Regions from separate parts of the Blautia producta genome, predicted to be linked through region 3. Evidence: riboswitches for the same ligand, from Rfam matches in the RefSeq annotation. Region 3 holds a riboswitch; each other region holds the start of a gene.
What was found. Region 3 has a riboswitch for thiamine pyrophosphate ahead of thiM (hydroxyethylthiazole kinase). Riboswitches for the same ligand answer to the same signal wherever they lie in the genome.
Positions count from the first base shown of each region.

Region 1: it holds a riboswitch for thiamine pyrophosphate, as region 3 does, so the genes downstream of both, thiC (phosphomethylpyrimidine synthase ThiC) here and thiM (hydroxyethylthiazole kinase) in region 3, are expected to answer to the same signal.
Region 2: it holds a riboswitch for thiamine pyrophosphate, as region 3 does, so the genes downstream of both, BLCOC_RS11860 (thiamine-binding protein) here and thiM (hydroxyethylthiazole kinase) in region 3, are expected to answer to the same signal.

Region 1 is NZ_CP136422.1:5,749,942-5,753,218, forward strand. Features, by position in the region: gene BLCOC_RS25920 (glycoside hydrolase family 31 protein) at 1-1,558, shown strand, start outside; TPP riboswitch at 1,642-1,752, shown strand; gene thiC (phosphomethylpyrimidine synthase ThiC) at 1,877-3,184, shown strand; gene thiS (sulfur carrier protein ThiS) at 3,202-3,277, shown strand, end outside.
Region 2 is NZ_CP136422.1:2,676,219-2,679,495, reverse strand. Features, by position in the region: gene BLCOC_RS11870 (ABC transporter substrate-binding protein) at 1-75, opposite strand, end outside; gene BLCOC_RS11865 (ABC transporter permease) at 102-866, opposite strand; gene BLCOC_RS11860 (thiamine-binding protein) at 835-1,131, opposite strand; TPP riboswitch at 1,283-1,395, opposite strand; gene pdxR (MocR-like pyridoxine biosynthesis transcription factor PdxR) at 1,508-2,974, opposite strand; gene BLCOC_RS11850 (glutamine--tRNA ligase/YqeY domain fusion protein) at 3,024-3,277, opposite strand, start outside.
Region 3 is NZ_CP136422.1:2,882,365-2,885,641, reverse strand. Features, by position in the region: gene BLCOC_RS12795 (HAD family hydrolase) at 1-179, opposite strand, end outside; gene thiE (thiamine phosphate synthase) at 176-835, opposite strand; gene thiM (hydroxyethylthiazole kinase) at 822-1,646, opposite strand; TPP riboswitch at 1,744-1,851, opposite strand; gene BLCOC_RS12780 (GGDEF domain-containing protein) at 1,967-3,208, opposite strand; partial or broken gene BLCOC_RS27585 (YbaK/EbsC family protein) at 3,260-3,277, opposite strand, start outside.

The DNA.
Region 1 (3,277 bases), 2.9 Mb from region 3:
TTTAAAAGGCTGCAACATAGAGCTGGCTCACAGAAATTCCCAGGCCTCCATCCCCTTTTATGTATCCAGCAAAGGCTATGGCTTTTTCTGGCACAATCCTGCGATCGGAAGCGTGTCCTTCGGCAAAAATGTGACGGAATGGCGGGCTGACAGCACCAAAAAAATGGACTACTGGATCACAGCAGGCGACACTCCTGCCCAGATTGAATCCCAATACAGCCAGGTGACAGGAAGAGCACCTATGATGCCGGAATGCGGGCTTGGTTTCTGGCAGTGCAAGCTCCGTTACCACAATCAGGAACAGGTACTGTCCGTTGCCAGAGAATACCACCGCCGCGGCATTCCTGTGGATGTGTTTGTGGTGGATTATTATCACTGGCCCCGGTGCGGCGATTACCGCTTTGACGAGAATTTCTTCCCGGACCCCAAAGCCATGGCAGAGGAACTGCGCTCCTACGGCATGGAACTCATGGTATCTGTGTGGCCCCAGATTGACTGGCGCAGTGAAAATTTCCAGGAGATGCGTCAGAAAGGCCTCCTTGTCCAGACGGAACACGGCCTGAACGTACAGATGGATTTCCAGGGCAACAACGTATTCTATGACGCCACCAACCCGGAGGCCAGAGAATATGTATGGGACAAGTGTAAAAAGAACTATGCAGAGAACGGGATCAAGCTCTTCTGGCTGGATGAGGCGGAGCCGGAATACACCACCTATGACTATGAAAACTACCGCTATTACGCCGGAAGCGTTATGCAGCAGGGAAATATCTATCCCCGTGAATATGCACGAGGCTTTTACGAGGGACAGAAGAAAAACGGACAGGAGGATGTCCTGAACCTGGTGCGCTGCGCCTGGGCAGGAAGCCAGCAGTACGGCGCCCTCATTTGGTCCGGTGATATCCACTCCACCTATCAGGATTTCCGCAATCAGATCGTAGCCGGCCTGCAGATGGGCCTCTCGGGAATCCCCTGGTGGACCACAGATATTGGCGGTTTCCACGGCGGCAATATCTACGACAAGGATTTCCAGGAACTGCTGATCCGCTGGTTCCAGTTCGGCGCCTTCTGCCCTGTTATGCGTCTTCACGGCAACCGCCTCCCGCGCACACCTCTCTACAAAGCAAACGGAGAGGAGACCGAGGGCACAGGTGCAGACAATGAGATCTGGAGCTATGGGGAAGAAAATTATCAGATCATGAAAAAGTTCATTGAAATCCGTGAAATGATGCGTGACTATACCAGAAGCCTTATGGCTAAGGCACATGAGACAGGTGCTCCTGTTATGCGTACCATGTTCTACGAATTCCCGGAGGACACCCGGACCTGGGAACTGGATACCCAGTACATGTACGGTTCAGATATTCTGGCTGCGCCTATAGTGGAGCCTCACGCTATGTCAAGAAAAGTTTATCTGCCCTCAGGCTGCACCTGGACAAACGCCCATACAGGGGAGATCCTTCAGGGAGGCCAGTGGATAGAAGCGGAAGCCTCCATAGACACGATCCCTGTATTTTTGCGGGATGGCAGACAGGAATATCTGATAAAAAATATCTGATAAAAATATTTGATAAAAATTCAGTGTTGACATTTCCTTCCTGCCGCTATATGATTATGGCAGGAAAAATACCTGAAAACAATTGAATATGCAAGGGGAGCTGACGCGTCGGCTGAGAGGAAATACGAACGGATTTCGACCCTGAGAACCTGATACGGATAATGCCGGCGTAGGAAGCGAACCAGAAGTTTATGTATATTTGGTGCATCCCATCAGGGGTGCACTTTTTTTCTAAAAAAGTCCCCCTTTTGTCACCTCTTCACCTCTTCTATCTCCTTTCTTTCGGACATTTCCGTGTCCCAAAGAAAGGAGATTTTCATGCAGTACACAACTCAGATGGACGCCGCCAGAAAAGGCATCATCACAAAGGAGATGCAGGCGGCAGCTAAAAAAGAACAGATGGATGTGAGACAGCTTATGGCTCTCATGGCAAAAGGCCAGGTCATCATCCCCTGCAACAAAAGGCACACCTCTCTGGAGCCAAATGCCATCGGCTCCATGCTCAGAACAAAAATCAATGTAAACCTGGGTATATCCAGGGACTGCAAAGACATGGATATGGAAATTGAAAAGGTGAACAACGCTGTGAAAATGGGCGCTGAATCCATTATGGATCTGAGCTCCTACGGAGACACCCGCACCTTCCGCAGACGTCTCACCAAAGAATGCCCTGCCATTATCGGAACCGTCCCTATCTACGACGCTGTAGTCTACTATCACAAACCCTTAAAAGAGATCACGTCCCGGCAATGGCTTGACATAGTGCGCATGCATGCCGAGGACGGCGTGGACTTCATGACCATCCACTGCGGCATCAACAAAGAAACCGCAGGAAAATTCAAACGTAACAAGCGCCTCACCAATATCGTCTCCCGCGGCGGCTCCATCATCTTTGCCTGGATGGAAATGACAGGCCAGGAGAATCCTTTCTACGAGCATTATGATGAGATCCTGGATATCTGCCGGGAATATGACATTACCATGAGTCTCGGGGACGCCTGCCGCCCCGGATGCATCCAAGATGCCTCTGATATCTCCCAGATCGAGGAGCTGATCACCCTGGGCGAACTGACAAAACGTGCCTGGGAAAAAGATGTACAGGTTATGGTGGAAGGCCCCGGACACATGCCTCTGGACCAGATCGAAGCCAACATGAAGATCCAGCAGACTCTCTGTCAGGGCGCCCCCTTCTATGTGCTGGGTCCCCTGGTGACAGATGTTGCCCCCGGATACGACCACATCACCGCTGCCATCGGCGGTGCCATTGCAGCCACCTACGGCGCTTCCTTTCTGTGCTATGTAACTCCTGCGGAACACCTGCGCCTGCCCAATCTGGACGATGTAAAGGAAGGCATTATCGCCTCCCGCATAGCAGCTCACGCTGCCGACATAGCCAAGGGCGTAAAAGGCGCCGCTGACTGGGACAGAAAAATGAGCACTGCCCGTAAAAATCTGGATTGGGAAGAGATGTTCCGTCTCTGCCTGGACCCGGAAAAAGCCGGACGATACCGCGCGGAGGCCAAACCGGAAAAAGAGGATACCTGCAGCATGTGCGGCAATTTCTGCGCTGTCAAGAATATGAACCGGATATTGGACGGTGAGATCGTCAACATCTATGACGAGTGAGAAAAGAGGCGGAAACTATGATAAAGATCAATGGCACCCCCGTACAGCTCTCAGCCCCGTGCACAGTGGAGACATTTCTTCTGGAACAGGGCT
Region 2 (3,277 bases), 210 kb from region 3:
CTCACCGCTGCCGCAGGCAGTCATGGATGTGAGTACGCAGGCTGCCAGAAACGCTGCCAGAATCTTCTTTTTCATCCTAATATTGTCCTCTCTGTTCTGTCTTATTTCGCCCGCTCCCAGGGCATGGATTTTTTCTGCAGGATATCCACCAGCTTCATGAGTATAAGGCTGATAATGGATATGAGAAAAATAACCGCAAACATTTTATCAAAAGCAAACGCCTTTTTTACCCGTGTCATATACACACCAAGCCCGGAAAAACCGCCCAGCCACTCAGAGATAACTGCGCCCACCACGGAATATGAGGCGGAAATACGCAGACTTGCAAAAAAGCGGCTCATGGCCCCCGGCATCTTAATATAGCGGAATATCTGGAGCCTGCCTGCGCCCATGCTTCTCAAGAGATTCATCATATCCTTATCCGCGGAGCGAAAGCCTTCCAGAAGTCCTATGGTGATAGGGAAAAAAGTCACGATCACGATCAGAATGACCTTGGGCATCATCTCGTATCCGAACCACAGCACCAGAAGAGGCGCTATGGCCACTGTGGGCACTGTCTGTGTAATGACGATCAACGGGTAGAAGGCCTTGTAAAGCTTGTCATACCTGTCCATGAGGACCGCCATGACAAACCCGAAGGCCACACCGCAGAAAAGACCTGCGGCTGCCTCTAAAAGGGTCACTCTGGAATTCTCCATAAGCAGGGGAAATTCACTGATAAAAGCCTTCACCACCTGTATAGGCGAGGGCAGCATATAACCCGGAACCAGACCTGCCATGGAGACAAACTGCCAGATGATCAGGATAACAGCCAGGGCCGCGGCCGCCCACAGCTTACTGGTGGTGCTTTGTAACTTTTTTCTCAATGGTCAGTACATCTCCTTCTGGCTTATAAGATACCTTGATATAGGCCGCAACAGAAGGCGCACCTGCACGAATGGCAATATGCTGACACTCTTTTACGATATCCATAAGCTCGTCATAGTCACCCTCAATGGCTGTCTCAAAAGGCCCTACATAATAGTTCAGACCCGTACCTTTAATATAATCGATCACCTCATCCACAATACGGATCAGTTCCTCATCATTTTTTGCCTCCGGCAATGTCTGGATTGCTACACTTGCATTCATTTTCTTTTCCTCCTTAGAAATCATAATGGTTTACTGCTGTTATTTTACGCGCAGAGCGCTTTCTGCCCGGAAGATTTCTGCAAAACAAAAAGCCCCCGGCAGGTTATACCCGAACAGGAGCTGAATATCAGAATAAATGCGCACCCAAATGCGGTGCCTCTCTTATGCTCCCTACGCCGGCATTACCCGGATCAGGTTAAGGGTGAAAAACGATTACGGTTTTACTCTCAGCCGGACTTCTCTCCAGCTCCCCTGTTGTCTTCTCAAGTGTACTTCATTGTAAAAAAATTGTCAAGATTAATATCTGCACCGCGTAGCGTGCTGCTGTTCACAGAACTGCGCTTTTTGCAGAGCTGTGAATGGTAACGGTCCGCATTTACACCTGTGAACAGCCATCTCTCCAGACATCCGCAAGCCTTCTCATACCTTCCCGCAGATCTTCCTCCGGCATGGTTGCATACCCCAGAAGTACCGTTGCCGGTATGGGAGGCGTCTGACCGCTGACCAGAAATTCAGAGAGTCCATAGACTCTGACACCGGCACCGGCGGCTCTTGCCACAGCTTCCTGTTCAGACAGCCCGTTTTTTAGGTGCACCAGAAGATGCACCCCTGCGTTTTCCCCGGAATAGGCACACACGTTCCCCATGCTGTCTTTCAGCCAGCGCAGAAGCAGGTCATGTTTTCCTTTATAGAGACTGCGCATTCTGTTTAAATGCCGCTCATAGTGGCCGTTCCTCAAAAAAAGCTCCAGGATTTTCTGGTCAGCTCTGGAAACAGTGACGGAAAAGGGATCTTCTCCGCTTAAATACCTCTGCATCAGTTTTTTGGGAAGCACCATATAACTGATTCGTATGGAGGGCGCTATGGATTTTGAGAAGGTTCCCAGGTAGATGACCCGCTCTTCCTTGTCAAATCCCTGTAAGGCAGGTATCGGTTTTCCTTTGTAGCGGAATTCACTGTCATAGTCATCCTCTATGATATAGCGTTCTCCCCGTCCTGCCCATTTCAGAAGGGAGAGGCGGCGTTTCAAAGGCATAACGGTTCCCATAGGAAACTGATGGGAGGGCATGACATATACCATATCCGCTCCGGTCTTTTCCAGGTCTTTCACATCTATTCCCTGTTCGTCCCGCTTTACGATACATCTCTCAAACCCCATATGTCCGAAATCATGCCAGGCACTCCTGTATGTAGGGTTCTCCATGGCAATCCTTCTGTTTCTGCCCAGGATGGTACAGAGAAGCATCAGCAGATAATCATTTCCCGCGCCCACCAGGATCTGTTCCGGTTCGCAGTGAACACCCCTTGCCCGGTAGAGATACTCTGACACAGCCTCTCTTAGAGACAGTTCCCCGCACGGATCCCCCAGGGCAAAGAGAGAATCCTGTGCATCTGTCAGCACCTGCCGCGATAATCTGCGCCAGGCATTGTGAGGAAAACTGCCGGGGGCGATCCCATTCAGGGCAAAATCATAGGAAGCCCCTCCTGCCTGTATAAGCGCCCTGTGCAGACTATCCTCAGAACCCTCTTCCGGCAAAGTATGGTTTTCTGTCTCCTGCACTTCCTGCCTTTTGCCCGTACCGTAATAAAGCCCTTCGATGTGGCATACATAATATCCCTTACACGGTACCGATTCGATATACCCCTCCGAGACAAGCTGGTCATAGGCCAGATCCACCGTGCTTCTGCTCACGGCCAAATTTCCTGCAAGTGCACGGGAGGACGGCAGCCGCATCCCTGCGGCCAGCCGTCCTTCCTGGATCTCCTGTTTAAAATATTCACATATCTGTTCATACAAAGGAACTTCTGCCTTTGTATCCAGTGAAATGATCAAATCATTCATTATTCTCTCTCTGATTGATGGTTCACAGAAGATGCGGCGTACGCATTTTCTATAATTTAAAGGAGCTTTTCAAAGATACGATTCTGTTAAATACCGGTTCTCCCGGTTTGGAATCGTGGCAGTCTGCACAGAAAAAGCCGTTTCTCACAAACTGGAAGCTGTCATAAGCCTGGGCCTCAGAAAGCGCCGGCTCCACATAACAGTCTTTCAGCACCACCAGGGAGTTGGGATTCAGATTCAGACTTCCGTCTTCCTTGTTATACACACCTTTCTCTTCATCTACAATATTCTCATAAAGGCGGC
Region 3 (3,277 bases):
CTGCTGCGAAAATATGCCGCGGACTCTTCCATTGTCATGGTTTCCAGCCTCTCACGGATGTCTTTTCCGGGCCGGATTCCCTTTCTCCGCAGATATATCTCCCCTGCCTGATCCCATAATCCCATAGAGTCAAAGAGCGTGCCGTCCGCGTCAAATATGATCCCTTTTATCTCTCTCATTTTTCTGTCATCTCCCTTGCCAGCACCAGCAGTTCTTCACAGGCTTTTCTGATATCCGGCTGCCCGTAAATACCGGATATGACAGATACCCCTGCGGCTCCGCTTCCGGTGAGCTGCATCATATTGTCTCTCCTGATCCCTCCGATCGCCACAACAGGAATGGATACAGCCTGACAGATTTCCTTTAGGGTGTCCCGGGATATCACATCCGCGTCCTCTTTGGTGGAGGTGGCGAAGACTGCACCCACACCCAGATAATCTGCCCCCATTTTCTCCGCCTGAAGAGCCTGTTCCACAGTCCTTGCAGAGACGCCCAGTATCTTGTCCGGCCCCAGTTTCTGTCTGACCCTTCCCGCTTCCATGTCGCTTTGCCCCACATGCACGCCGTCTGCGTCCGCTTCCAGAGCGATCTCTACATTGTCATTGATGATAAACGGCACGTGATAGCTGTCTGCAAGAGCTTTTACATCCTTTGCCTCTCTCAGAAATTCATCATACGCCATACCCTTTTCCCTGAGCTGCAGAAGGGTGATTCCTCCGTCCAGAGACGCTTTCACCTGTTCACAAAATGTCATTTCTCCCACCCAGGAACGATCCGTGACAGCATATAACAGCAGGGCACGCCTCACCCATTCTCTCTTCTCACCGCAGTTCATATCTTGCTCCTCTCTCCAGCTCGCTGCCGGTCAGTTTGTAGACCTCATCGATCAAATGATTTCTGCATCCCGCATTGCCGCTGTTCTCTTTTTTCATCCTCTCATATGCCTTTTCCCCGCACAGACCCATGGAGATAACAGCGGCTGCCACAGCCTCCAGTCTTCTCTTTGGATTGGCTGCCAGATATGCCGCGGTGAGGGAGCTTAGCATACAGCCGCAGCCTGTGATCCTTGTCATGATAGGATGTCCATTCCTTATTATGTACGTGCGGGTTCCGTCTGTCACGATGTCAATGGCTCCGCTGACGGCGATCACAGCACCGCTTCTTTTGGAAAATTCTGCGGCAAATCTTATGGTTTCTTCCAGATTCCCGCTGTTTACCGCATCTGACGCATCTGCGTCTACACCTCTAGAGCGGTTTTTTCCTCCGGCAATGGTCTTGATCTCAGAAATATTTCCCCGAATGGCTGTAAAAGGAATTTCTCTGAGCAGTTGTTCTGCCGTCTCTCTGCGGTACGTGGATGCCCCTGCTCCCACAGGGTCTAGTACAATGGGATGGCCGCAGCTTCCCGCACTTTTTCCCGCCAAAAGTATAGCCTTTACAGACCGCGGATGCAGAGTTCCCATATTAATATTGAGGCCGTCACAGAGACGTCCCATCTCTTCTGCTTCCTCCTCCCCGTCTGACATGGTTGGGGAAGCACCGCAGGCCAAAGTAATATTGGCACAGTCGTTTGCAGTGACATAATTGGTGATGTTCTGGATCAAAGGCGATCTGCTTCTGACATTTTCCAGTATTTCTCCCAACATTTCTATTCTCCTCTCTGTATTTACTGACAAGGCTTCCGAATGAAAGGAGGTTTAAAGAACTTTTTACGCTGCAAAAAGGGAGACGCCAACACGTCTCCCGGAATTGTCCTTCTCTCCCTACGCTGGCATTACCCATATCAGGTTAAAGGGTCGAAGTTGATTACTTCCTCTCAGCCTGCCGCTACAGGCTCCCCTGATGATTTAACTGCTACAAGGATACCACACTCGTCTCTTACTGTCAAATCTGATAAAAAAATATCGCCTTGTACAGGTTACTATTCAGCCTTACGGCTTCATAGCAGCAAAAAATGTTCTGTGATCTATGCATCGTTTTCACTATATACCCGGAAGGAACGTTTTCCTGCCCGCTTTGCCTGATAAAGAGCCTCATCCGCACGCCGGTACATCTCTTCATAGGAGAGCTTATTCCCTGTCTGATAAGATACACCTGCGGACAGTGTCACATTATACTGCCCCACACTCTCATCCTGCAGGGTATAGGAGACAAGCTGTTGCAGCCTTTTCAGACATATTCCCTTGTCCCTTACATCCTCCAAAAACACCATAAATTCATCTCCGCCTATACGGGCACAGATATCATTTTTCCGGAAAGTAGACTGCAGAGCACAGGCCACCTGCAGCAGAACGTTATCACCAAACGGATGCCCATATGTGTCATTGAGCATTTTAAATCCATCCACATCCAGCATGATCATCATGCATGAGGTATTCTGTCCTATGCCCTTCAGCCGCCGTTTGATAAACCGTTCCCCGGATCTTCGGTTGTATATCCCTGTCAGGCAGTCTTTTTCCGCACCCTGGCGGTAATAGATTTCACGCATGGTCTGTTCATGGGTATCAAGCATACGGCCGATTTTTCTGTCATATCCGCTGTCACTGCCCTTAAAATGGGCGATCTGGCATCTGGTCCACAGATTATTGCCTTCCCCGTCCACCACAACCACATCCTGATCTTCCTTGTCAAAATTCTGTTCTTCCATGGAATAACTGTGCACAAAAAGTTTCAATTCTCCCTTTTTCTCACAATTTTCACACATAAACGGGATGAAATCCTTCTTCCCCGGCGGTCTTCCGAAACGCTGCTCAAAGCTGCCGTAGACATCAATGGTACAGTCCTTACAGTGAATGTCAAAGTCCACATCATTGGCCAGTGTGGTGAGAACTCTCTGCAGATGGTCCCTTCGGTTTAAAAGCTTTCTCAATTGGATTTTTTCTGTGGCATCTACAAGAAAGACATAAAAATAAAGCTTGCCGTTCTCTTCCTCCACCAGACGTCCGTAATCTTCAACCCACAAAATAGTTCCGTCTTGACAACAGATCCTATATTCTACATAGTCATACGTGTTTGATGCGATCTGCTCTTTGATCTCATCTTCCACCCGCTCCAGATCCTCCGGGTGCACCATTCCCTTAAAGGAACCGTTGGTGAGTGACCAGAAGGCCTCCATATCCCTGCACCGGTAAAGCTTTAATACATTCTCATTGACATAAGTGATCCTCTCATCACCGTCTGCCTCATAGATAAAGAAGCCTCCCGGCATACGGGAAAGGTATTTTTTCGGCAGTTCCGGCACAGACGGCATTTCCGGCTGCCATCCCCGGCATACGTC